DNA from 2 places in the Rhodoferax sp. PAMC 29310 genome. Region 1 is predicted to be linked to the other one. Evidence: predicted binding sites of a transcription regulator. Region 1 holds the regulator's gene; the other holds the start of a gene.
What was found. Region 1 encodes NrdR, which represses ribonucleotide reductase genes. Its sites were predicted from a motif close to CACNANATNTNGTG; they were not measured.
Positions count from the first base shown of each region.

Region 2: J8G15_RS11220 (ribonucleoside-diphosphate reductase subunit alpha) is a predicted target of NrdR. The motif match lies at 5,453-5,466, and genes of this name have one in related genera.

Region 1 covers NZ_CP072852.1:430,719-442,532, forward strand. The annotation lists gene J8G15_RS01965 (type IV pilin protein) at 1-349, opposite strand, end outside; gene J8G15_RS01970 (pilus assembly protein) at 346-5,007, opposite strand; gene J8G15_RS01975 (PilX N-terminal domain-containing pilus assembly protein) at 5,024-5,554, opposite strand; gene J8G15_RS01980 (PilW family protein) at 5,631-6,599, opposite strand; gene pilV (type IV pilus modification protein PilV) at 6,689-7,330, opposite strand; gene nrdR (transcriptional regulator NrdR) at 7,434-7,883, opposite strand; gene glyA (serine hydroxymethyltransferase) at 7,895-9,139, opposite strand; ZMP/ZTP riboswitch at 9,186-9,316, opposite strand; gene J8G15_RS02000 (lytic transglycosylase domain-containing protein) at 9,362-10,165, opposite strand; gene J8G15_RS02005 (glycine betaine/L-proline ABC transporter ATP-binding protein) at 10,510-11,586, opposite strand; gene J8G15_RS02010 (proline/glycine betaine ABC transporter permease) at 11,579-11,814, opposite strand, start outside.
Region 2 covers NZ_CP072852.1:2,440,492-2,452,305, reverse strand. The annotation lists gene J8G15_RS11235 (DUF3426 domain-containing protein) at 1-248, shown strand, start outside; gene J8G15_RS11230 (histone) at 342-977, opposite strand; gene J8G15_RS11225 (ribonucleotide-diphosphate reductase subunit beta) at 1,148-2,302, opposite strand; gene J8G15_RS11220 (ribonucleoside-diphosphate reductase subunit alpha) at 2,434-5,355, opposite strand; gene ampD (1,6-anhydro-N-acetylmuramyl-L-alanine amidase AmpD) at 5,768-6,370, opposite strand; gene J8G15_RS11210 (sigma-54 dependent transcriptional regulator) at 6,357-7,835, opposite strand; gene J8G15_RS11205 (PAS domain-containing sensor histidine kinase) at 7,832-9,565, opposite strand; gene J8G15_RS11200 (PP0621 family protein) at 9,566-9,793, opposite strand; gene J8G15_RS11195 (inner membrane protein YpjD) at 9,790-10,593, opposite strand; gene ffh (signal recognition particle protein) at 10,670-11,814, shown strand, end outside.

The DNA.
Region 1 (11,814 bases):
ATGCAGACAAAATGTAGGCTGCTTGCCCAAGGTTTTCTCCTGAAAAAACCTTGAACGGGACGGCAGTGGCGGTAACTCCACCGCATGCGGTGCCTGGTGAAGTGGCGGTGGCAACCCCCGCAGAGGTGGTTGTGAAGCCGAGGTAGCAGTTTGTTTGCGTCATGTACCGCTCTTGCTGCTGCAGCAACTCAGTGAGTGCGGTGCGGCCCTCCGCTCGTTTGCCTTTGAGGATTGAATTGGTGTAGGCAGGGTAGGCCACGCTGGCAAGTATGGCAACGATGGCAACCACAATCATTAGCTCAATCAGCGAGAAGCCTCGAAGGAGCTTGTGTTTTATTTCGCTCGTCATTTCAGGTCCCTGTAGTTGTGGATTTGTCGCCAACTCAAGCGACCCACCGCAATCGAATTAGTGGTCGTGCGGCCAACAGCCAAGCCAGACGAACCCTGTTGCAATACTTGTTGTGTCACCGTTCGAATGCGTCGACCGGTACTGTCGCTCATCGTTTCCGTCGTCGCGCCAATTACATTGGCAACCAACGGTTCTCCTAATATTCCCACGCTGGACGATACAGATGAGCCTACGCCAGACAAAATTTTCATGGTGTATTGGTTTCCACCCCCAGTCGACACTGAGCAACTTGCGGATGATCCGCCACCTGGAATCAAGCTGCCAAAGACCACTGAATCTCCAGCCAATGTCGCGCTGCTGATTTGCCGCTCACCTGAAGCGGCATAGTCAAAGTACCAACCAGATCGAATAATTTCGGTGTTGATATCTGTGGTGGCACGTCCCATGGTGAAGGCCCCAACACTAATTGAACCAGCCGTAGTGGCGGTCGCGGCAGTGCTTGTTCCTTGTTTGAGCCTGAGTCTGCCACTGATGGCGCTGGCCCGTGTAGCTCCGCTGGTTAGCGTGTCCATTAGCGTGCTGTCGGTGTCATAGACCATGTAGAAGGACGCTTGACTGGTCGATGTTTTGTCAGCACTTTCAAGGTACTTTCCTGTGCCAAAAAGGATGTTCTTTGAACCCGTTACTGGTCCGTTTGCAATGCTCGGTGCCATGGTGATCGGCTGCACAACACCTGCTCCATCCTTGGCAATGAACAAGGGGTAGGGTACCGTGCTTGATCCGCTCCCTGTTTTGAATGGCGACAGCTTGTTGATATTCCAGTCCCCGCTACCAACCAATGAAAAATCCAATTTCCAGAGGTTGCCATGCAAGTCCCCCATGTAAATTTGAGAGACTTCCCGCGCGGTTCCCAATGCGGCCTTGAAGTTGATCAAACCAGTCGGATTGCTGGCGGCCAATGTGGCGTTAACCGGCAAAGAGACTTTGAAGTAATTGGATCCGAGTGACCATGCCGCGCTCGCTGGCTTGCTCAAGTCGAGCAAGAATAGGGTCGGTTGACCCGATCCAAAGTTGCCACCAACCGACGTGACGTAGTTGTTGGCCCCGCTACCCACTAGGGCAAACCATTTGTAGGTGGTTGTGGTCGCACCAAAGGCGCTGGTGCGCATTTTTAGAATTTGAGGACGCCCAATGACGTAGCCCATGTCTTGATCGTCGACATTCGTGAACTCCCACATGACTTTGGATGCGGAAAAGGCGGTCGGATCCGTCACGTCCAGTGCAAACACACCTTGTCCGCCATTGCCGGTGCCAGAGACCAGCACCGTCTTCCAATCCAGTGCCGAGGATGAGTTCAGTATTTCGGCTTCAGAAACCGTAGGCGTGCTATCGACGTAACTTTGGTGAGCGTTGACATAGGACGCGGCAGTCAAAGCTGATAGTTTGGGGCCCATCCAGCTGGGAATGTATGCGAACAGCTCTTTCCCACTCGTCGTATTTCCACTGGTGGCATCAAATGCATGGAGCATACCGTCGTTGGCACCCACGAATACAGCGGGTGTCCGGGAGGCATTGGCTGCATAAAAGCTTGCATAGGTGCTAGATGTAATGCTGGTGGTAGGTGCGCCAGAATACGCGACACCACTGTTGATGATGTCACCCAGCAGGCTATTGCGCTTGCGAAAGGGGTTGCTCTCTTTGGATTTGTCGCCGCGCAGGTAATTCAGTCGGTCAGATCCCAACCCGTCGCTGCTGCTTGAAGGGCTGACTTTATTTAAATCTGTTTGCAGGGCGGTTTCAATGTTGAGCCACAGGAAGTCGACCGCCGATGGGCTGCTGGTGGCGCCTCTGTTGCCCACCACGATGTTTCGACTGGTGGCCGGGGATGCCAGCGCGTTCAGTTTGTCAGCAGCCTTCCAGGTTGGCGTGGTAGCAATGCTGACGACGTTCGGGGGGGTGGCGGTGCTGGCAGTGACTGTGACTGCGAAGGACATCAGATCTCCACTCCAGTCCGTGGTGTCAAAGGCGCCTTGAAAAACGCTATTGCCCGCTTGGGTGAGGTTCTGGGATTGAATGGCGCTTCCCGCGATACTGCGCGCGGCCGTCGCGGCGCGACTGAAAATATCGTCGAACGCGCTCAATACGCCTCGGGCGTTGCTTTGAAGGAAGTAGGTGTTGGCCTCGCCTGGTCTCCCAACCTTGGGGTCGGTGTCCTCCCAGACGTATTTGTCAACCGTGCCATCGTCTCGCTTAAAGGGGTTGCCCCAGGTGTTGTAAGGCGAGCCCGTCGAATTTGATGCATCAGCTTCAAAGCCGCCATATTTGGCTGCCATGAACAATTGATTCGACGAACGACGGGTAGCCGCATTGTTGGAGCCGCCATACTCATTCACGTCAAACATAAACGTCTTGACGCGAAGGCCGGGCCGTTGTTTGGCAAGCCCTCCGGTGCCCGTCCAGTCGGTGCCACGAATGTCGTGGGTGTGCGCCCAGTACGCTGAACCCATGATTTGGCTCGTCGTTGTGCTGGTTGGTACGCTGTTATTCGCGCCATTGGGATTGCCACTTGTCCGTGTGACACCTTGGCCATCTACATAGGTTGTTGCAGCGGTGTTTGCTTCAAAATTTCGAACAGTGGTTCGCCAGCCGCTGATGTCGGGGATGTTGTTGGCAATGTCGGTCGTTGGAAGCCGGTTGCCATCATGGGTGTTTTTGTCGCCGATCACCACAATATTGCTTTTGAGGCAGGAGTAGTTGGCTGTGTTGGATCGGCTATTGCCATACGGATCTGTCCACGAAGTACTGACGGGAAAGCCGTCATACATATCAGTGGTAATCCCGCTGACTGCATCCGCGCTAGGTTGTAACCCCTGCAAATAGCGCAACGTTTCGTAGTGCAATTCACCAATCGGGTCAAATTTTTTGTACCGTCCGCGGACTGAACCGGTTCGGCCAAACTGGTTGACATAACTCACAACACCACTCAAATAGCTGGCGCTGCAGTCTGCACCTGCGGCACAGGCCACTGTGGTGTTGTTGTCCGGGTTGGGGTAGAAAACGCCAGTAACTGGATTCCACTCCTGGTTCGGGTTTCCGCCCGACGCAGTGTTGTCTGCGCCGTTAATGTCAAAGGTTTTGGAGCCCACGTACTTGATTGGTGCACGCAAGACGCCACCGTATCGGCCGGCACTGTAACTGGCCGTTTGGTCCAAAAGATATCCGAATGCGGCCAAGCGAAGTTGGTCACTGTATTTTTGAATGGCACCGGCCGGTTTGTAATTGGGCTGAGGGGTGGTGGCACCATCCGAATATTTTTTGCAAAAATCGTAGTCTCGGTTGTCCTTGAGCGCATAGGTGCTGGGGTTGCGGTCGCAGACCTGAACCCGGGAAAAAAAGTAACCGTCGGAGTTGAGCCCAGAAGTCGACGCCGGCACCCAGGTGCTGCTGCTGTCCGCATTGCGGTAGTAACATTGCTTTCCAACCCCGCTGAGTGGGTCGCCAAAAACCGCATTGGCGCATGAGATGCTGCCCGTTGCATGCGTGTAGTACCAGTCGTTGTTGGCGCCGTAATAAATGCGTTTGATGGTTCCTGCGGGCAACACGCAAGTTCCTCCTTCATTGGCGCAAAAAGTAGTATCACTGGGGAGCGACGCGTTGAGTTTTGTGATACCAGCGGTGTCAATTTGAGAGGCACCTGTCGCAGAACCCAGTGTGTAGCCTCCGAACCCGCTGGATGAGTTCCCCGATTTGCTCGTGCCAAAGTAGATTCGATTCAGTGTGTTGGCGATGAAAATGTCAGAGCCGCCCGCCGCAGACACCATTGAACTGGGCACGGCACCAAAGAAACTAACCCCAGAGACAAGGGCCGGTGACGGAGAGGTGGCTGATGTAATCGCGCGTGAGCTGCCATTCGCGTAAAGGCGCTTTGCGGGAAAGTTATTGCTGTTTCCCATCGCGATTGGGTTTCCGTCGGGAATCAGGGCCCGCTGCAGAACGGTCAATGTGGGGGTGTCGATCACCCTGTCGCCACCGGTCAACGACAGGCGCAACATGTCGATGGCGGAGCTGGACGCCCAGTTCAGGAAGTTGCCACTAAAACCATCGTTGACCGTCGTGCTACTGGCCGGCGTTGTACCGTCGTCCTTTGTGTAACTGGTGCTGTTGTTCCAGCACATTCGGGTGGTTTTAGTCGGCTGAGTTGTGCTGGCCGTGGCCAGGGCAATAGCTGGTCCACGACGCACAAAACGTTTGTAAGCCGCGGCTTGCCCGCTTGGCGCGCCAGTGCCTGCATCGTCATAGGTGTAGCAGCTCTCCGCGTCGTAATAACCAAGGTATTCACGGTCGCTGGAGTAAGTGGGGTCGTCGCTTGTGCCAATGTTGTCCGGATCAACATACTGCGCACCAACCGTTGGAAACTCCACAGACAAGGCCAACGCCAAAACGGGTTTGTCGCCAGCCGTTGCTGCATACAGAGGATCAGAAGACAACGTGATGGCGGGGATGGCGGGCGCTGTGGTGCCGCTGATCGCTACAAAAGAAACAACTGCGACAGCTGGAATCAATAGCCACGCGAGGTTTGGACGCAGAAGCCCTGAAAATTTGGCGAATTTCCCCTGGAGCCCATTGTTTGAGGAGCTGATGTGATTTTGAGTGCGCATTGAATTGCTCCTGAAGTTACTGGCGGTAAACCATTTGCAAAAGCGCTTGAATGTCTTCGCGCGGGCCAAACCCCATGGCCGTGACACGGTACAAAAAGCTTGGATTAGACGCATCGCCCATTGGGTCCGGTACCAGTTCAATGATGTAGCGCGGGGCCTTGGACGGTTGGATGCCAACGCCGCCAGCAGCAAAGGTTTTTCCTGTGAACGTTCCCAGTGCTGTGGTAGCAGCGCCTGTCCCGGTGGTTTCAAAATTAACAGTGAGCCACGCCGGTTTTCCCGCAGTCGGCAGACTGCAAAGACCCACTGATTGGCCGGACGCGCCACACCCAGACACAAACTGAATCGCTTGCTTGCCATCAAACAGGGCGGCTCGCGTCGATGTTGGGTCGATCATGTCAAGTTCCGCATCAATTAATGCCGCCTCAGCGGCTTGCCATGCAACCAACTGATCTCGGTCATTTCTCGCGCCGCGTTCGCTCATGAGCGAAATTTGCGCTCCTGCCACGCCCAGTAACGAAATGATCACCAAGATCAGCATCACCATAATTAGTGAGGCTCCGGTTTGGGCTTGAATGGAATTAGCCCCAGGTGATCGGGAAGGATGAATAGTTAGTTTCACTTCAAAGCCCCTGGTCGTTGCGCAAATGCACGGTGAAAGAGAGGGTTTGGCGCAGGCGGCCGTCTATTGCAGGCGTAAATACAGTGCCGGGGTCCAGCGCAGAGGCTACTGTTTGGGCCATGGCCAAGCCGGCTGTGCCGGTGCTGGATGGTTTTGCTGCGCCAAACGGATAGTAGGTAGCAGATGTTCTGTCTATCGCGGAGTTGGCCGGCCCCCGAAGCACCATTCCTATTCGAATGCTGCGAACGCGGCGCCAGTTGTCGTTTGTAGCCACTGCATTTCCCGCTACGGTGAGTTGATCGGCTCGAAGATAGGCGTCAGGCACCGAGTCTGTGGCTGTTGTGGGGGCGGCACCTGCCGTGACTCCATCTGTGCCGTAGAGGATCTGGAAATTCTCGACGCCTTGTACGATGGGTTGTGTCGTGATCGTCCCACTAGCTGGGTTGATCCAAGTGCACATTAAGGCCGGTTCACCAACGCTCACTGCAACGTGAATGACGCTTTCCCGTCTGTCGTATCGGCTAATGGGGATCGCTGTGACTCCATTGCCGGCACAGTCAATCATCGAACCGTCCGCCACCCCAGATCCAGGAAATGTCTCCACGCCCTGGTATCGCAAGACCAGCACATCGCTGCCATACCCAGCAACCGAAGTCGACCGTGCGTTGGACGCGTGTGTTGGATCGGTAGAGTTGATCAGGGCGTTATTAAATCCAAAGACATTCGAGTCTGGGTTGGTGGCCAAACCTGTGACAGCGGTTGTCGGCAGCGTGGTGGCCGCGTATTGAACGTCTTTGTAGCCGCTTTGAACAACCATACGCTGAAGCAAGTCTGCGGCGAAGCGTCCGTTGTCGCGAAGTTGAGCGGAGGCATCGACTGCGCTAAAACCTTGGCGTGTAACAGTCAGTGCGGCGATGGCTGCCAATGCGATCAGCATACTAATGATCAGCGCGACAAGTAACTCAACCATTGTTAGGCCAAGTTGAGCCGATCGTTGAGCAAGCTTTTGACCGCTTGGCAGTGGTAGACACTTTCTTAAATGAAGAGTCGATGAGCAAATCATGTTGAACTCCCTGGAGTCACTGGCAAGACAACCAGAGGCGTCGTCGCTCTTTCGAGCCCCGCAGCAGAGCTCTGAGTTCGATCTGTAGAGCTACGCGTCCATCCAATCTTCACGACGAGCACGCCACCGGTGTTGCTGCAAGCCCATTGCGGCAATCCCCCAGAGGTAAACGGTGTTGAGTCGAAACAAATATCAACTCGGGCACCAGGCAATTCAGCGTCAACCCGGGACAACCATTCCGTCATTTGAGCATTGGCGACATCAGTGGTGCTGGTACAAGCAGTCGTGGGCGATGCATTGAGGCAGTATGACGGTGTGCCGACCACGAGCGGAGATGTCGAGAATGACCCAATATAAGGATTGTTGACTGTCAGTATTCCGATATTCTTGTTTCCACGAATGGTTTCAGCTATTTCGCGGCCCAAGAAGACTGCGGCTGACTGCAGGCGAGCCTCTCTGTTGGCCTGAAGTGACGCAGCTTGCATGCCCACCATTCCGAGCAAGCCAAACGACAGCACGACAATAGATACCAGAACTTCAACCAATGAAAATCCGGCATTGTGCGAATAACTGAACAATGCCTTGTTCTTCCAATTGTTCGGTTGCCGGCGCTGATGTAGAAGGTGGAAATGTTCCATGCCCAATGATAGGCCTATGGGGCTCTGTATGGCGGTTTAGGCTGACCGCTCGTCGCCTCTGAGCAGCCGTTAGTCAGGTAATACCGGTGCCAGGGGCAAAAGTCTACCGCCCTACCTCATCCACCAGCGTTTTGAAGTCATCGATGTCTTCAAAGCTTCGGTAGACGCTGGCGAATCGGACATAGGCGATTTTGTCGAGCTTTTTCAGCTCCATCATGACCAGTTCGCCTATTCGGTTTGAAGCGACTTCGCGAGCGCCCAGATTGAGAAGAGTCTCTTCAATTCGCTCAACCGCATTGTCGACCTGTTCAGTGCTGACTGGTCGCTTGCGCAGCGCCAGTTTCATCGAGGCCAACAACTTCGGACGCTCATACTCTATCCGGCGACCGTCTTTTTTGACGATCGCTGGAAAAGTGACGTCGGGGCGCTCATAGGTCGTGAAGCGTTTTTCGCATGCACCGCATTGGCGTCTGCGGCGGATGAAGTCCCCATCCTCAGCGATTCGTGTCTCCACCACCTGGGTTTCGGAATGGCTGCAAAAGGGGCACTTCATAGGGCGTGCGTTTAGCCGTAAACCGGGAAGCGAGCTGTCAGGGCATTGACCTTGGCCCGGACCGCATCGATATTCGCGCTGTCTCTCGGATTGTCCAGAACGTCCGCGATCAAATTGGCGGTGATGCGAGCTTCTTCATCTTTGAAGCCGCGGGTTGTCATGGCCGGGGTGCCAATTCGCACACCGCTGGTGACCATTGGCTTCTCAGGGTCGTTGGGGATCGCATTTTTGTTGATGGTCATATGGGCAGAGCCGAGAACCGCCTCGGCTTCTTTGCCGGTAATCCCCTTGGAGCGCAGGTCAACCAACATGACATGACTTTCAGTGCGACCGCTGATGATGCGCAGCCCACGTGAAACCAGGGTTTCAGCGACGATGCGGGCATTTGTCAGTACTTGTTGTTGATAGACTTTGAAGTCCGGGGCGAGTGCCTCTTTGAATGCAACGGCCTTGGCCGCAATCACATGCATGAGGGGGCCACCTTGCAAGCCGGGAAATATGGCACTGTTGATGGCTTTTTCGTGTTGCGACTTCATCAGGATGATGCCACCACGGGGGCCGCGCAGGCTTTTGTGGGTGGTGGATGTCACCACGTCTGCATGTGGAACTGGGTTAGGGTACAGGCCTGCAGCAATCAGGCCAGCGTAGTGGGCCATATCCACCATGAAGATGGCGCCTACGTCCTTGGCGACCTTGGCAAACCGTTCGAAATCGATGCGCAAACTAAATGCAGATGCCCCAGCAATGATCAGCTTTGGCTTGGACTCATGCGCCTTGCGCTCCATGGCGTCATAGTCAATGTCCTCCTGCTCATTCAGCCCGTAGCTGACGACATTGAACCACTTGCCGCTTATGTTTAGTGCCATGCCGTGCGTCAAGTGACCGCCTTCAGCCAAGCTCATACCCATGATTGTGTCGCCAGGCTTCAGGAATGCCAGAAAAACGGCTTCATTTGCAGACGCGCCGCAATGAGGCTGCACATTGGCGGCTTCGGCTCCGAAAATTTGTTTCACGCGGTCAATGGCCAGTTGCTCGGCCACGTCAACATATTCGCAACCACCGTAATAGCGCTTGCCGGGATAGCCTTCCGCGTACTTGTTGGTCAGCTGGGTGCCTTGCGCTGCCATAACAGCGGGGGATGCATAGTTTTCGCTGGCAATCAGCTCGATATGGTGCTCTTGGCGTGCGTTTTCGGCTTGAATGGCCGCGAATAGCTCGGGGTCAGTTTGCTCGATGAGGATATTTCGGTTGAACATGGCAGTCCTTTGAGACGGTCGGCCTGTGAATCATTTTGAATGAAACCAGGGCTGCCCAGGCGAACGGCTGATCGCACAGGCCCTATGGCCTTGTGCGGCACGCTCCCCCGTGGTGTTCCCACTTCAGTACTCAAACCCTATTTGGCCAAGCACCTATCGCCAGTCGCGTACTCGCCGAGTTTAACTGACCATCGCGGCGGTGCGCCGGGTGGTCGGTAGGTGTCAAGAGTTGAGCGGGGCGGACATTTCGGCCGGAATGTCTTTGACCAAAACCGGAGCAGGTGAGGTTGAAGGCTCCACTTGCTGAATGACACGTCCAGTTGCGATTAGCTCTAGGCGTGCGTATTCAGCCATGACTTTGGCAGCATAGCCTCCGTCGTTATCCAAGTTGGCGGCGCCGACGTAATAGCGAAGTCCACCTTGGATAGAGCCTGCACGCTTGATACAGTCTTCGAGCACTTTCACGCCGACGCGCAAATTGGACAAGGGATCGAAGGCTGCAAACTTGCCGCCAAAGTTCTCATATTTCTCACTGTGAATCGTGGTCATGACTTGCATCAACCCTTGTGCTCCCACGTGGCTTTGAGCAAATGGGTTGAAGCCTGATTCAATGGCCATGACCGCCAAAATCAGGGTGGGGTCAATTTTGGTTCGTTGGCCTATTTGGTAAGCCTCGGATACCAGCGCGCTGATGGGTTCGGGGGCGACCGAGTATTTCTTGCTTAACCAAAATGCCACTGCGGCTTGTCGTTTGGGCAGGTCGCGTGGGTTGCTTGCAGTCGCACGTTCAATCGCCTCCACCTCGGTAGGCAGGCCAGTGAGCTCGACTTGGCGGGTCTGCAACCAACTAAAAAGCTTGACTTCACCTATCTGGCGTAGCGCTGGCTGCGCAGTCAAGGCGATGGCTGCAAAAATCACAGTCAAGCCAATCAGGGCAAAACTGCTATGTGTAATTTCAAAGAATCCGCGGGCGATGACTGATGCGAGTGATCGCAGGCCCACTGTTACTTTTTCTGACGCGTTCATAGAACTTCCTTTGTTCGCGCGGGGTGCAAGTTTGAACTGATTCCAATTCGTCACTCACAACACCTCGTTTGAGTTAGTACGCGTTCAATATCCTGCTGGTTGTTTCATGCGTTATGCAGAGAATTGAGAATGCCGGGGTCGGCATCGGGTACGGGTTATCCTTTGATCTTCTCGCTGGGACGGCGGATTCTATGAGGCTTTGATATACCAAGTCAACAATATCAAATGATTTTTATATAACTAGATTTCTCATAAATCAGGTCGATATCAGTGAGGATATAGAGCCTTACTCGTCATGTGTGGGCAAAAAACCTGTCGGTTAGTTGCCCGCTTGTGAGGAAAACCTATTGCAGGCTTTCCGGGTTGGGTGGCACCATGGCAGCAATGATGTCGCTCATGCTGATGGTTCCCATTAGTTTGCCCTTGCTATTGACAACGTTGGCAGCGTCCTTGCCCTCTACGCTGAGCAGTCGTGCGGCTTCCTCAATGACGAGGCTGACGTCGACTGTCGGGCCGTCCACGGCCGCGCCTTGGGTCATCAACGTGCGGCAGCGAATCACGCGGCCACGGTTGACGTCTTTCACGAAGCTGGCAATGTACTCATTGGCTGGCTTGAGAACAATCTGCTGCCCAGTGCCCTGTTGCACGGCTTCGCCGTCGCGCAGGATGGCAATTCTGTCGCCCAGGCGCAGTGCCTCATCCAGATCGTGGGTGATAAAAACGATTGTTTTCCCCAGCTCTTGTTGAAGATCTAGGAGAACAGACTGCATATCGCTTCGAATCAATGGGTCCAGCGCTGAAAACGCTTCGTCCATCAACAAGATCGGGGCATCGTTGGTGAGCGCTCGAGCCAAGCCCACTCGCTGCTGCATGCCGCCGGAGAGCTGATTCGGATAGTTGTCCTCGTAGCCCTTCAGCCCAACGCGTTCGATCCACCGCATGGACGCTTCACGTCGCTTCTTGCGGGCAACTTTCTGGACTTGCAGTCCGTATTCGGCGTTCTCCAGCACCGTGAGGTGCGGGAAAAGGGCGAATTTCTGGAACACCATGGCGGTTTGCTCCCGTCGGAAGCGCTGCAGCTGGTCGTGGTTCATCTTCAGCACATCCTGCTCGCCAGCAAGCAACTCACCGGCCGTGGGGTCGATGAGTCGGTTAATGTGCCTTATGAGCGTGCTTTTTCCCGAACCAGACAAGCCCATCACGACATGGATTTCGCCAGCCGGCATGTCAATGTTGATGTCACGCAGACCCAGCACATGGCCATGATCATCACGCAGCTCTTGTTTGCTCATGCCCTGCCGGACTGCGTCGATGTACTTGTCAGGGGTCGGCCCAAAAATCTTGTATAGATTTTTGATTGAAATCCCGATCGGTGGCTTTGAAACCCCGGCAATCGTTTGTGTCAAATTTGCATCAGCCATGAACGACCTCCAAATGTTTCTGCAGGCGTTTTCCATAGGTTTGAGACACGCGGTCAAAAATAATCGCGATACCGACAATGGCCAAACCATTGAACATTCCCATGGTGAAGTACTGATTCGCAATGGCTTTCAATACCGGTTGACCCAGTCCTTGAACGCCAATCATGGAAGTGATAACCACCATGGCCAGCGACAGCATAATGGTCTGGTTGATGCCCGCCATGATCG
Region 2 (11,814 bases), 2.0 Mb from region 1:
ATCGATTGAGTTTTTTGCTGAAAAGTAGTTCATTGACTCCCATCGCCTTTCCGGCTGTGGAGCTGACATTGACAGATGCCATGGATCAACCGTTTTTGAAGCGAGTATTGCTGGCCTCGGACGTTGGGCCAGCGAGCGGCGTCTTGGCTGCATCCTCGGAATGGCCAGCATCGATTGATATCTCCGTCCAGTCGGCGGCAACACCCGAGCGTGTCGCCGGTTACCGCCTCGTTGCGTTTTACCCATGAATCTGAAGGCCGAGTCGATGGGGCTTGTGCAAGCGCGATAAAAAAGCCCGAATGCGGTGAACATCGGGCTTGTGATCGGGGTAATTCGATCGATTAGGGTTTGTTGCCAGTCGGAAAAGGCCAGGCCGCTTGTGGATTCAATGTGGTTTGCGCCCCAGATGCGGACTTGGCAGCGACTGTTTTTCCAGCAGGTGCTTTTTTGGCTGGCGCTGGTTTCTTTGCCGGTGCAGTGGCTTTCACAGCGGCCTTCTTTGCAGGAGCTGCTTTTTTGGCAGCGACGTCTTTCTTCGCAGGCGCAGCGGCTTTCACAGCGACCTTCTTTGCGGGAGCTGCTTTTTTGGCAGCGACGTCTTTCTTCGCCGGTGCAGCGGCTTTCACAGCGACCTTCTTTGCGGGAGCTGCTTTTTTGGCCGCGACGGCTTTCTTCGCCGGTGCAGCGGCTTTCACAGCGAGCTTCTTTGCGGGAGCTGCTTTTTTGGCCGCGACGGCTTTCTTCGCCGGTGCAGCGGCTTTCACAGCAACCTTCTTTGCGGGAGCTGCTTTTTTGGCCGCGACGGTTTTCTTTGCGGGTGCAGTGGCTTTCACAGCGGCCTTATTTGCCGGAGCTGCTTTTTTGGCAGCAACGGCTTTATTTACGGGTGCAGACGCTTTGACAGCGACCTTTTTGGTTGATTCAGTCTTTTTCACGGGAGCCGCCTTTTTCGGGGCTGATTTTTTTGCAGTTGCCATTGATGTATCTCCTTGATTAATTTGCAAAGAGCACTTCTTGCGCGACGGATGGCAGGAAGCGATGCATGGTGTTGGACCTATTGCCCAGCACCATGAATTCGGAACACAAACCGTCGCCAACAGCGTGTGCTGCGGGCAGCGGTCGTGAGCAGGGAGTCGTCATGTATGACTTAATCCCAAGACAGTGCGCCGCCCGATTGATATTCAATCACTCGGGTTTCAAAGAAGTTTCTTTCCTTCTTCAGGTCAATCATTTCGCTCATCCACGGGAAGGGGTTTTCCTCGTTGGGATACAGCGCTTCCAGTCCAATTTGTGTAGCCCGGCGATTGGCTATGTAACGCAGGTAGCCTTTGAACATCGACGCATTCATGCCCAGTACACCGCGAGGCATGGTGTCCTCGGCGTAGCGGTACTCCAACTCAACCGCCTGCTCGAACAGGGCACGAATTTCTAGTTTGAATTCGGCCGTCCAAAGCTGAGGGTTTTCCAGTTTAAGCTGATTGATCAGGTCAATGCCGAAGTTGCAGTGCATGGACTCATCGCGCAGGATGTACTGGTACTGCTCGGCCGCACCTGTCATCTTGTTTTGACGTCCCAGCGCCAGAATCTGCGTGAATCCGACGTAGAAAAAAAGGCCTTCCATTAAGCAAGCGAAAACAATCAGCGACTTCAAAAGCGTCTGATCAGTTTCTGGTGTGCCCGTCTTGAAGTTGGGGTCCATGATCGCCTCAATATAGGGGATCAGGAACTGGTCTTTGTCGCGAATGGATTGGACTTCGTTGTAGGCGCTGAAGATCTCGCTTTCGTCCAAGCCCAGTGACTCCACAATGTACTGATAGGCGTGAGTGTGAATGGCTTCCTCAAAGGCTTGGCGAAGCAGGAACTGCCGGCATTCCGGCGCAGTAATGTGGCGGTAGGTACCCAACACGATATTGTTGGCAGCCAATGAGTCGGCCGTGACAAAGAATCCCAAATTTCGTTTGATGATGCGACGCTCGTCTTCGGTTAACCCGTTAGGGTCTTTCCACAAAGCAATGTCCCGCGTCATGTTGACTTCTTGGGGCATCCAATGATTGGCGCAGCTGGACAGGTATTTTTCCCAAGCCCATTTGTACTTGAATGGGACGAGTTGATTGACGTCTGTCTTACCGTTGATGATGCGCTTGTCTGCAGCATTGACGCGGCGTGGCGTGGCCGGCGGAGCGTCTGTCGCGGTAGATGTACTCACGGACGGCAGTGAAACCGCTGCCGAGCGACTTGCATTCGAGTCGCTGGACTGAGGTGTTTGCGATGAGGGATTGACTTCTTCGTCCCAGTTCAACATAGGTAATTCCAATCAGCAGATTATGAGAGTAGCGAGGTGAATTGAAAAGGGTTCATCGACTTCGCTCCTCCATTGAGGGGTGTGAGTGTGGTGAATGAACATCGACTCGATGCGAGGCGATGTTCATGGCCTTATTGGCAGGATTCACAGGTGGGGTCGTCGACCCCGCAGAACTTCACGTCTGTTGCCGGTCCCGATGCCATTTGTTCACGGGCGGCGGCGGCTGCGGCGTCAAGGGCGCTCATGCCAGACTGGCTGGAAGGTGATGACTCGCTCCCCGATGAAACAGCATTCATGCGACCCGCAGTCACCGTTGACTTCTCCACGTGGGTGGCAGACATGGTGCGCAAATAGTAGGTGGTTTTCAAGCCACGAATCCAGGCCAGCTTGTACGTGTCGTCCAGCTTCTTGCCTGACGCGCCCGCCATGTAGATGTTGAGTGACTGTGCTTGGTCAATCCATTTTTGGCGGCGGGATGCGGCCTCGACCAACCAGCGGGTTTCCACTTCAAACGCGGTGGCGTAGAGCAGCTTGATATCTGCGGGAACACGATCGATTGGTTTGAGAGAACCATCGAAGTGCTTCAGGTCCATGACCATGACATCGTCCCAAAGTCCCAGACGTTTGAGGTCTTGAACCAGGTAGTTGTTGATAATGGTGAACTCGCCAGACAGGTTGGACTTGACGGACAGATTGCCAAAACAAGGCTCAATTGAGGCGTCGACTCCGATGATGTTTGAAATGGTTGCTGTCGGTGCAATGGCCGTACAATTAGAGTTGCGCATGCCGTCGGTTGCAATTTTCTTGCGCAGCGAATCCCAATCCATGGTCGACGAGCGGTCGACCTCGACATAGCCGCCGCGCTCGCGAGCCAACATGTCTAACGTGTCGATGGGCAAGATGCCTTTGTCCCACAGCGAGCCTTTGTAGCTGGAGTACTGGCCGCGCTCTTTCGCCAGCTCTGTCGATGCCCAGTAAGCGTAGTAGCAAATGGCCTCCATGGAGGTGTCGGCAAACGCGACTGCTGCGTCACTGGCGTAGGGGATACGCAGCTCATACAGGCTGTCCTGGAACGCCATCACACCCAAGCCCACAGGGCGGTGACGCAGGTTGGAGTCGCGGGCTTTCTTGACGGCGTAGTAATTGATGTCAATCACGTTGTCCAGCATGCGCATCGCTGTGGTGATGGTCTTTTGCAGCTTGACGTGATCCACCGCCCCATTCTTCAAGTGTTGCAACAGATTGACCGAACCCAGGTTGCACACGGCGGTTTCTGTGTCGCTGGTGTTGAGCGTGATCTCGGTGCACAAGTTGCTTGAGTGAACGACACCCGCGTGTTGTTGGGGCGAACGCACATTGCAGGCGTCCTTGAACGTGATCCAGGGATGACCGGTTTCAAACAGCATGGTGAGCATTTTTCGCCACAGATCGGCGGCGGGCAGCGCACGGGCTGGCTTGAGTTCGCCGCGTGCAGCCTGCGCCTCATAGGCCACATAGGCTGTCTCGAATTCGGCGCCAAATTTGTCATGCAAATCAGGCACGTTGTTCGGCGAGAACAGGGTCCACTGGCCTTTTTCCATGACCCGACGCATGAACAGATCCGGAATCCAGTTCGCGGTATTCATGTCATGGGTACGGCGGCGATCATCGCCCGTGTTTTTGCGAAGCTCCAGAAACTCTTCGATGTCCAAGTGCCAGGTTTCCAGGTAGGTGCATACGGCACCCTTGCGCTTGCCGCCTTGGTTGACGGCGACTGCAGTGTCGTTGACGACCTTCAGAAACGGAACCACGCCCTGGGATTCGCCGTTCGTGCCCTTGATGTGAGAGCCCAGTGCGCGCACGCGTGTCCAATCGTTGCCCAAACCACCTGCGAACTTGGACAGCAGTGCGTTTTCCTTGATGGATTCATAGATTCCATCCAGATCGTCTGGCACAGTGGTCAGATAGCAGCTCGACAATTGTGAGCGCAAGGTGCCGCTGTTGAACAGCGTTGGCGTGCTGGACATGAAGTCAAATGACGACAGGATTTCGTAAAACTCGATGGCCCGCGCCTCGCGGTCGGATTCGTTGAGCGACAAGCCCATGGCCACCCGCATGAAGAAAGCCTGTGGCAGTTCAATCCGTGTTTTCCCAATGTGCAGGAAATAACGGTCGTACAGGGTCTGGATGCCAAGGTAGTCAAAGTTCAGGTCGCGGTCGGCCTTGAGGGCTGCACCCAGGCGAACCAAGTCAAACTCGAGCAGCTTGGCGTCGAGCAGTTCATTGTCCACACCCTTTTGGATGAACTGAGGGAAGTACTCGACGTAGGCCTGTGCCATGTCAGCCTGCACCACGTCTTTGCCCAATGCTTCTCTGGCCATTGTGTGGAACAGCAGTCGGGCGGTGGCGTAGGTGTAATCAGGGTCTTTTTCGATCAAAGTGCGTGCAGCAAGCACCGATGCTTTGTAGACCTCGTCCATGGGGACGCCGTCATACAGATTTCGCATGGTCTCAGCCATGATCGGTTCGGGTTTGACGTCAGCGCCCAGACCGGCGCAGGCAGCCTCAATCAGCCCCTTGAGGCGGTCAAGGTCAAGCACAATGCGCTGACCGTTGTCCAGCGCGTGCAACTGCGGCGCTTTGGGTGTCGACTGCGTGATCTGTTGAGCGCGCTCTTGTGCATGTTTTTCCCGATACAAGACATAGGCTCGGGCCACCTCGTGGTGACCGTCACGCATCAGTCCCAATTCGACCTGATCTTGAACATCTTCAATGTGAAAGGTCCCGCCGCCCGGGCGCGAGCGCATCAGGGCGCGAATCACGCCTTGCGTCAATCCATCTACTGTTTCGCGGACGCTGGCCGATGCGGCTCCGTGGGTGCCGGTGACAGCCAGAAAGGCCTTCATCATGGCGACCGCGATCTTGGCCGGTTCGAATGGCACGACGGCGCCATTGCGGCGAATGACTTGATACTGGCTCACGCCATTGGCGGTGGTTTGAATCGAGTCATCCCCTAAAGCGGATGTGGACGGACTGGACTGGCGCTCTGAAGGCGTGTTTAAAGCAGTTTGCATGGGGCTCCTCGTCTATGCTGCGTGAAATAGAGTGTCAATGGCGCTGAGCACAAGCCTGGGGCCATAAGATGGCTGGGCTCGGTGGAAAGGCAGGACGCACTATATATGGGGTGTCTGGCTACTGCAAGCCACTACAGGTAGTGTATGTCGAAGGCAGGGTCTTTGTGCCGCCAACGTGTGTTCTGGGGGCCAAATTTTACCCGGGGATTGACCCAGTCAAACTGACGACAGGGCGAAATACGGAGGAATCGAGGCCGGAAAATCTACAACCGTAGCGCTCAAACCAGTGATGGCGGGCGTTTCCGGCGTGTCAATTGATTCACGGTTTATTTTTAAAACTGTCTCATTTACGAAAGTCCGCCTGGCGTGTTGATCTCGACCGCCATAGGGTGAATCCGTTATGTTGACTAAATTAGTCGGGTATTGGGGTGCGAGGCAAATATCGACTGCTCAATCCCAGAGAGTGCTGCAGGCTTGGCCAATCAAACCCGGCACCGGGATCGGCCTTGCGACCCGGTGCAATGTGTTCATGCCCCGCGATGTGTGCAATGGGGTAGTTCGCCATCAGCGCGGCGCATAGGCTGGTCAGCGTTTCGTATTGTTCGGGCTCAAACAGGTCTCCTTCAAGCCCCTCCATCTCGATGCCGATGGAGTCGTCGTTGCAATTGGAGCGGCCACGGTAGCGGGAGGCGCCTGCATGCCAGGCGCGATCATCGCAACTGACGAATTGCGACAGGTCGCCATTGCGTCGAATGTAGAAGTGCGAAGACACCTGCATGCCTTCGATGGTTTTGAAGTAGTGGTGTGCGTCCCAATCAAGCTGGTTGGTGAAAAGTTGCTCAACTTTGTCACCACCGAATTGGCCCGGCGGTAGGCTAATGGAGTGAATGACCAGTAAATCAACGCGGGCGTCCCGGGGACGCACGCCAAAGTTGGGTGAGGCTAGATGGGCGGCAAACCGGTACCAACCCCCTCGCCAAAGTGCATCGTGCACGACGGGGTCAGAACGGGTCATCTGAGTTCTCTCCGCCTTGGGGGGCATCAATATTGAGCCGCGCAATGCGGTAGCGCATTTGTCGCAGGCTGATGCCAAGCCTGGCGGCAGCCGCAGTACGATTGAATCCGGTCTCTTGCAGCGCTTGAATCAGAATCTCCCGCTCCTGGTTGTCCAGGTGGCCCTGAAGGTCGCTGGGAATGGCGTTGGGTTCGCTGTCCAAAGTGCCCCCACCACTGTGGGCGAACGCCGGCTCGTGAGCCAAGGGGCTTGGAGTGGAGGTTTCAATCTGCAGCTCGTCTTCATCGCAAAGGGCGACGGCGCGGTGCAGCAGGTTCTCCAGTTCCCGAACGTTGCCGTGCAATGGATCTTGGGCTAGCTGACTCAATACTGATGCGGGCAAAACCGGAGTGGGCATGCCGGAATCATGGGCAATGCGGTCGAGCAGCGCGTTGCAAAGGGCAGGCAGGTCCTCACGTCGATCGCGCAGCGGTGGGATGGCGATTTCAATCACATTGAGGCGGTAGTAGAGGTCTTGGCGAAAGCGACCTGCTTTCACCTCCTCTGCGAGGTTTTTGTGGGTGGCGCTGACGATGCGCACATCAACGGCCAACTCCTGCGTCGCGCCAAGGGGGCGTACACGCCGCTCCTGGATGGCTCGCAGCAGCTTGGACTGCATGGCCAGAGGGAGATCCCCAATTTCATCCAGAAACAAGGTGCCCCCGGCAGCGGCCTGAAAAAATCCGTCCCGATCCTGCGTTGAGCCGGTGAATGAGCCCTTTTTGGAGCCAAAAAACTCGGCCTCCAACAAGGCCTCCGGAATGGCACTGCAATTGACGGCCACCCAAGGTCCCTCGGCTCGGTGGCTGTTGGCGTGAAGGGCCTGAGCAACCAGTTCCTTGCCGGTTCCAGACTCACCGTTCACCAACACCGGCGCCATGCTTCGCGCCACTTTGACCACGCGCTCCTTGACCAGGCGGAGTCCGCTGGAGTTGCCCACCAGTCGATCAATCGCCTGCTTGCCGCCCAAAATCGGCGTGTCTGGGCTGCCCGGGCGTCCAGCGGCATCAGGGGGCTGGCTGCCAGCGGGTGCAGGAGTGCTCGTGTCACGAACGGCCGATGCCACCACGCTTCGGAATTGTTTCAAATCGACCGGCTTGGTCAGGTAGTCAAACGCGCCAGCTTTCAGGGACTCAACTGCATTCTCAGCGGATCCGTAGGCGGTGATGACGATACAGCGTTCTTTGCGTTTTTCGGCCTTGAGTTGCTGAATTAAGGTCAAACCCAATCCGTCGGGCAGGCGCATGTCGGTAATGAGGACGTCAAAGCGGTGGGCTGCGAGTTGCTGCTGAGCATCCATCACATTTTCGGCGGTTTCCACCTGATACCCGGCACGCAGCAGGGTGAGCTCATAAAGAGTCCTCAGGTCAGGTTCATCGTCAACCACCAGTATTCGAGTCGTGGTCGGCAGGTGCGTTGAGGTCATGGTTGAGGGGAGTCCTTCTGCGATAGCGCGGGGCCACCCTCTCGGGTCACAAAACCGTGAAATGAGACCAGAAACTCATTGCCGTCCACCGGACTGTCGTTGCCATGGCCGGTGTTGCGCTGGTGAATGATAGTCGCGCCGTGCCGCTCACACAATTCCCGGCAGATGTACAGTCCCAGTCCGCTTGAGCGGCTTTCAGACGAGAAAAAGGGTTCGAAAAGGTGGCGTTCCACTGATTTGTCCATGGGTTGCCCGTCGCTCCAGACACTGACAAAGGCCCGCCCGCCCGGGTTCTGACCGACTGACACCTGAATGGCGTTCGGGTTCTGGCTGGCATAGCGCCTCGCGTTGTCCAGCAGGTTGATCAGAACCCGGCGCAGGTGCTCAGGTTCAAACCTTACCTCGGTGGCCCCTTCGGCCTGTGACAGGCACAGCAGATTCTTGCTCCCCGTCTGCGCTTGCCAGTCCCGGCAAGTTTGCATCACCAGTTCATTCAGGCGGATGGCATCAGCCACACCCTGCTCTTCGTGGTGAGTGCGCGCAATGTCCAGGACTTCATCAACAATTCGCTCCAGTCGGCGGGCATTTTGTTGCACCATTTGAGACAACTGTTTGTGGCCCGGTTCGGTCAGGTCCTCGTCCAACAAAGCGTTGGCCTGCGCAATTGCAGCCAAAGGGTTTCGTATTTCATGGGCCACGGCGGCAGACATGCGCCCCATGCTGGCCAGCTTTTCTGTTCGCACCCGGGCTTCCATTTCACGCTGGTCTTGCAAAAACAACACGCAGAGGGCGTCGTTTGCATTGTTGATAGACGTCATTTGGGTCTGTGCGCGCAACCGCCGGGGACCTTGTCCGCTGTGGCGGAGAATAACTTCAGCCTGTTGCGAAGTGAGCTTGTCAAAGCTCAGTTTCATCAGAGCCACCAGACTTTGCCAGCCTGGCTTGGACCGGAGGTTGAAGAACTCGGCATCCAGAAAGCGCTCCGGACCCAGCAAACGTCGAGCCGCCGGGTTGGCGGAGCGCACGGTGCCAGTCCGGTCGATCACCATGATGCCGTCGCTGAGGGATTCGACCACCAGTTCATTGACTTGCCGTTGTACGTCGGCTGCCAGTTGGTTGCGTTCAGCCCGAAGCTCGACGTGCGCCATTCGTGTGGCGAACTGGTTGGCTAAAAACGACAGGGCAAAGCAGCCCGCCCCAGTGAGGGCAGCCTGCAAAAAGTGTGGGGCAGCGTCCCCCGCGCCATGGAGCACAACCCACCCGGCGTACAGAAACAAAAACAAGGTGACCGAGGCAGCGGCCCCCATGGCCAGCAACATCGAGCCGAGAATGGAGGTCATCAGGACCGGCAGGGCAAACAACGGTGCGTAATTGATGCTGGTGTCTTGCGACATCTGCAACAAGGCAAACGCCACCACGTCCACGCCGACGGTGCCAAACCACTGGGCATCGAACGTTTTGCCCATCGGCCGTGGTCGAACCATCAGGCGAACCACCAGCGCGGCAATAAAGTAGGTGGCGCAAATTAGCAGCGGCCCCAAGTCCTTGGTCGAAGACAAAGCAAAGAACACGCTTTGCAAAAGAACCAAAACCAAGCCCAAGGTTACACGGGCAGTCATGAACCCGTGCCAGATGCGGTTGAACTCGTCCGGTCGATCGGCTTGTTCTATGCCGGGCTCAAACAGGTTGGGCCCAAACCAGGAGGGTGCAGCGTCCGGGGGCTGCTTCACTCACGGCTCCGCGATTTGGCGATGATCCACGCTGCAATAGGAGCCGTTTTTTCCCTGAATGGCGTCGTCTGCGGGCACATGCACTGAGCACAAGGTACAACGGACCATGTTGGAAGGCTCATTGCTCTCCGTTTCAGGGTCATCCGGGGCTGATGGGTTTGCCGGCTGGCGATTGCGCCACAACAGAACGCCGATCAAGACCAGCAACACCAACAACGCAAACTTCATGTCGACACCCCCAGGATGATTTCCATCACAAAGCGTGATCCCACGTAGGCTAACAGCAGTAAACCAGAACCCACATAAAGAATGCGCATCGCGCGCTTGCCACGCCAACCAAAGCGGGCGCGCCCAATCAGCAGCAGGGCGAAACACAGCCACGACAGAATGGAAAACGCTGTTTTATGGTCCCAGTGAACCGCTGCCGCCGGCCCATACAAGGATTTCCCAAAAAGAATGCCCACCAGCAGGGTGGCGGTCAGGAGGGCGAAGCCCGCGCCCACAAATCGGAACGTCAGCCGCTCCATGGTTAGCAGTGGCATGCCGCTATGCGACTCAGTGGCGTGGCGAATCTGGTTCTCAGCGCGGTTCATGAACCAGGCATGTACCACTGCCACCCCAAACAGGCCATAAGACGCAATCCCCAGTGCCCAATGCAGGGGGAGCCAAGGTGATGCGTTGGCGTGAAGCCGATTGCCCGGAAAGACCAGCGCCAACAGCACCGCTGCTGCGCCTAAAAAGGACAAGGTCCAGCGGGTTTTCAGTGCCGGGTAAATGTGACTCTCCACCGCGTAGACGGCTGCGATCAGCCAAGCCGTGACAGACAGCGCAGGGGCAAAGCCAAAGCGTGGCTCGTGCCCCAGAAGGCTCCAGGCCAGCAAAGTGCCATGCAAAAGCCAAGCCAGCCAGACCGCTGACCGGGTCATTTTGTCGCCCAGTCGCGAGGCGAAAAGAGCTGATCCCGCATAGGTCACAGCGGCGCCCAACGCCAAGGCGAGACTGAGTGGGGTAGCACTGGCTAAAATCATGACTACAGTTTAGCGTTTTGCTCGTCTCCACAGCCTGTTGGCTCCAACCTGGGTTCCGTTCACCGGAATACTCCCTATGGCATCCGCCCTTACCGACAAACTCTCCCGCCTCGTCAAGGAAATACGTGGCCAGGCCCGTATCACCGAAACCAACGTCACCGAGATGTTGCGCGAGGTCCGCATGGCGCTGCTGGAGGCCGACGTGGCCCTGCCGGTGGTGCGCGACTTTATCGCCCGCGTGAAAGAAAAGGCGCTGGGGCAAGAGGTACTGGGCTCCTTGACCCCGGGCCAGGCGCTGGTCAGCATCGTCAACAAGGAGCTGGCCGCCACCATGGGCCAGGGGGTGAGTGATATCAACTTGGCGGCTCAGCCGCCGGCGGTCATTCTGATGGCCGGCTTGCAGGGCGCCGGCAAGACCACCACCACGGCCAAGCTGGCCAAACACCTGATCGAGAAGCGCAAGAAGAAGGTGTTGACCGTGTCCGCTGACGTCTACCGTCCGGCGGCCATTGAGCAGCTGAAAACCGTGACGGCGCAGGCGGGTGCCGAATGGTTCCCCAGTGCGCCAGATCAAAAACCGGTGGATATCGGCTTGGCCGCCTTGGACTACGCCCGCAAACACTTTTTTGATGTTCTGCTGGTGGATACCGCTGGCCGCCTGGCCATTGACGAAGCGTTGATGCTGGAAATCAAGAGCCTGCACGCTGCCCTCAACCCCATTGAAACCCTGTTCGTGGTCGACGCCATGCAGGGTCAGGATGCGATCAACACCGCCAAGGCCTTCAAGGAAGCGCTGCCGCTAACCGGCATCATCCTGACCAAGACGGATGGTGATTCCCGTGGCGGCGCGGCCTTGTCCGTGCGCCAAGTCACCGGTGCGCCCATCAAGTTTGCCGGCACCAGCGAGAAGATTGACGGGCTGGAAGTGTTTGATGCCGAGCGTCATGCCGGGCGCGTGTTGGGCATGGGCGACATTCTGGCGCTGGTCGAGCAGGTCACCGCCGGGGTGGACATGGCCGCCGCGCAAAAGCTGGCCGCCAAGGTCAAGAGCGGTGCGTCGTTTGATTTGAACGACTTTCTGGCCCAGATTCAGCAAATGAAACAAATGGGCGGACTGTCCAGCCTGATGGATAAATTGCCGGCCTCCATGGCGGCCAAAGCCGGCCAGATGGACATGGGGAAGGTCGAGAAAGACATCAAGCGCAAAGAGGGCATCATCTA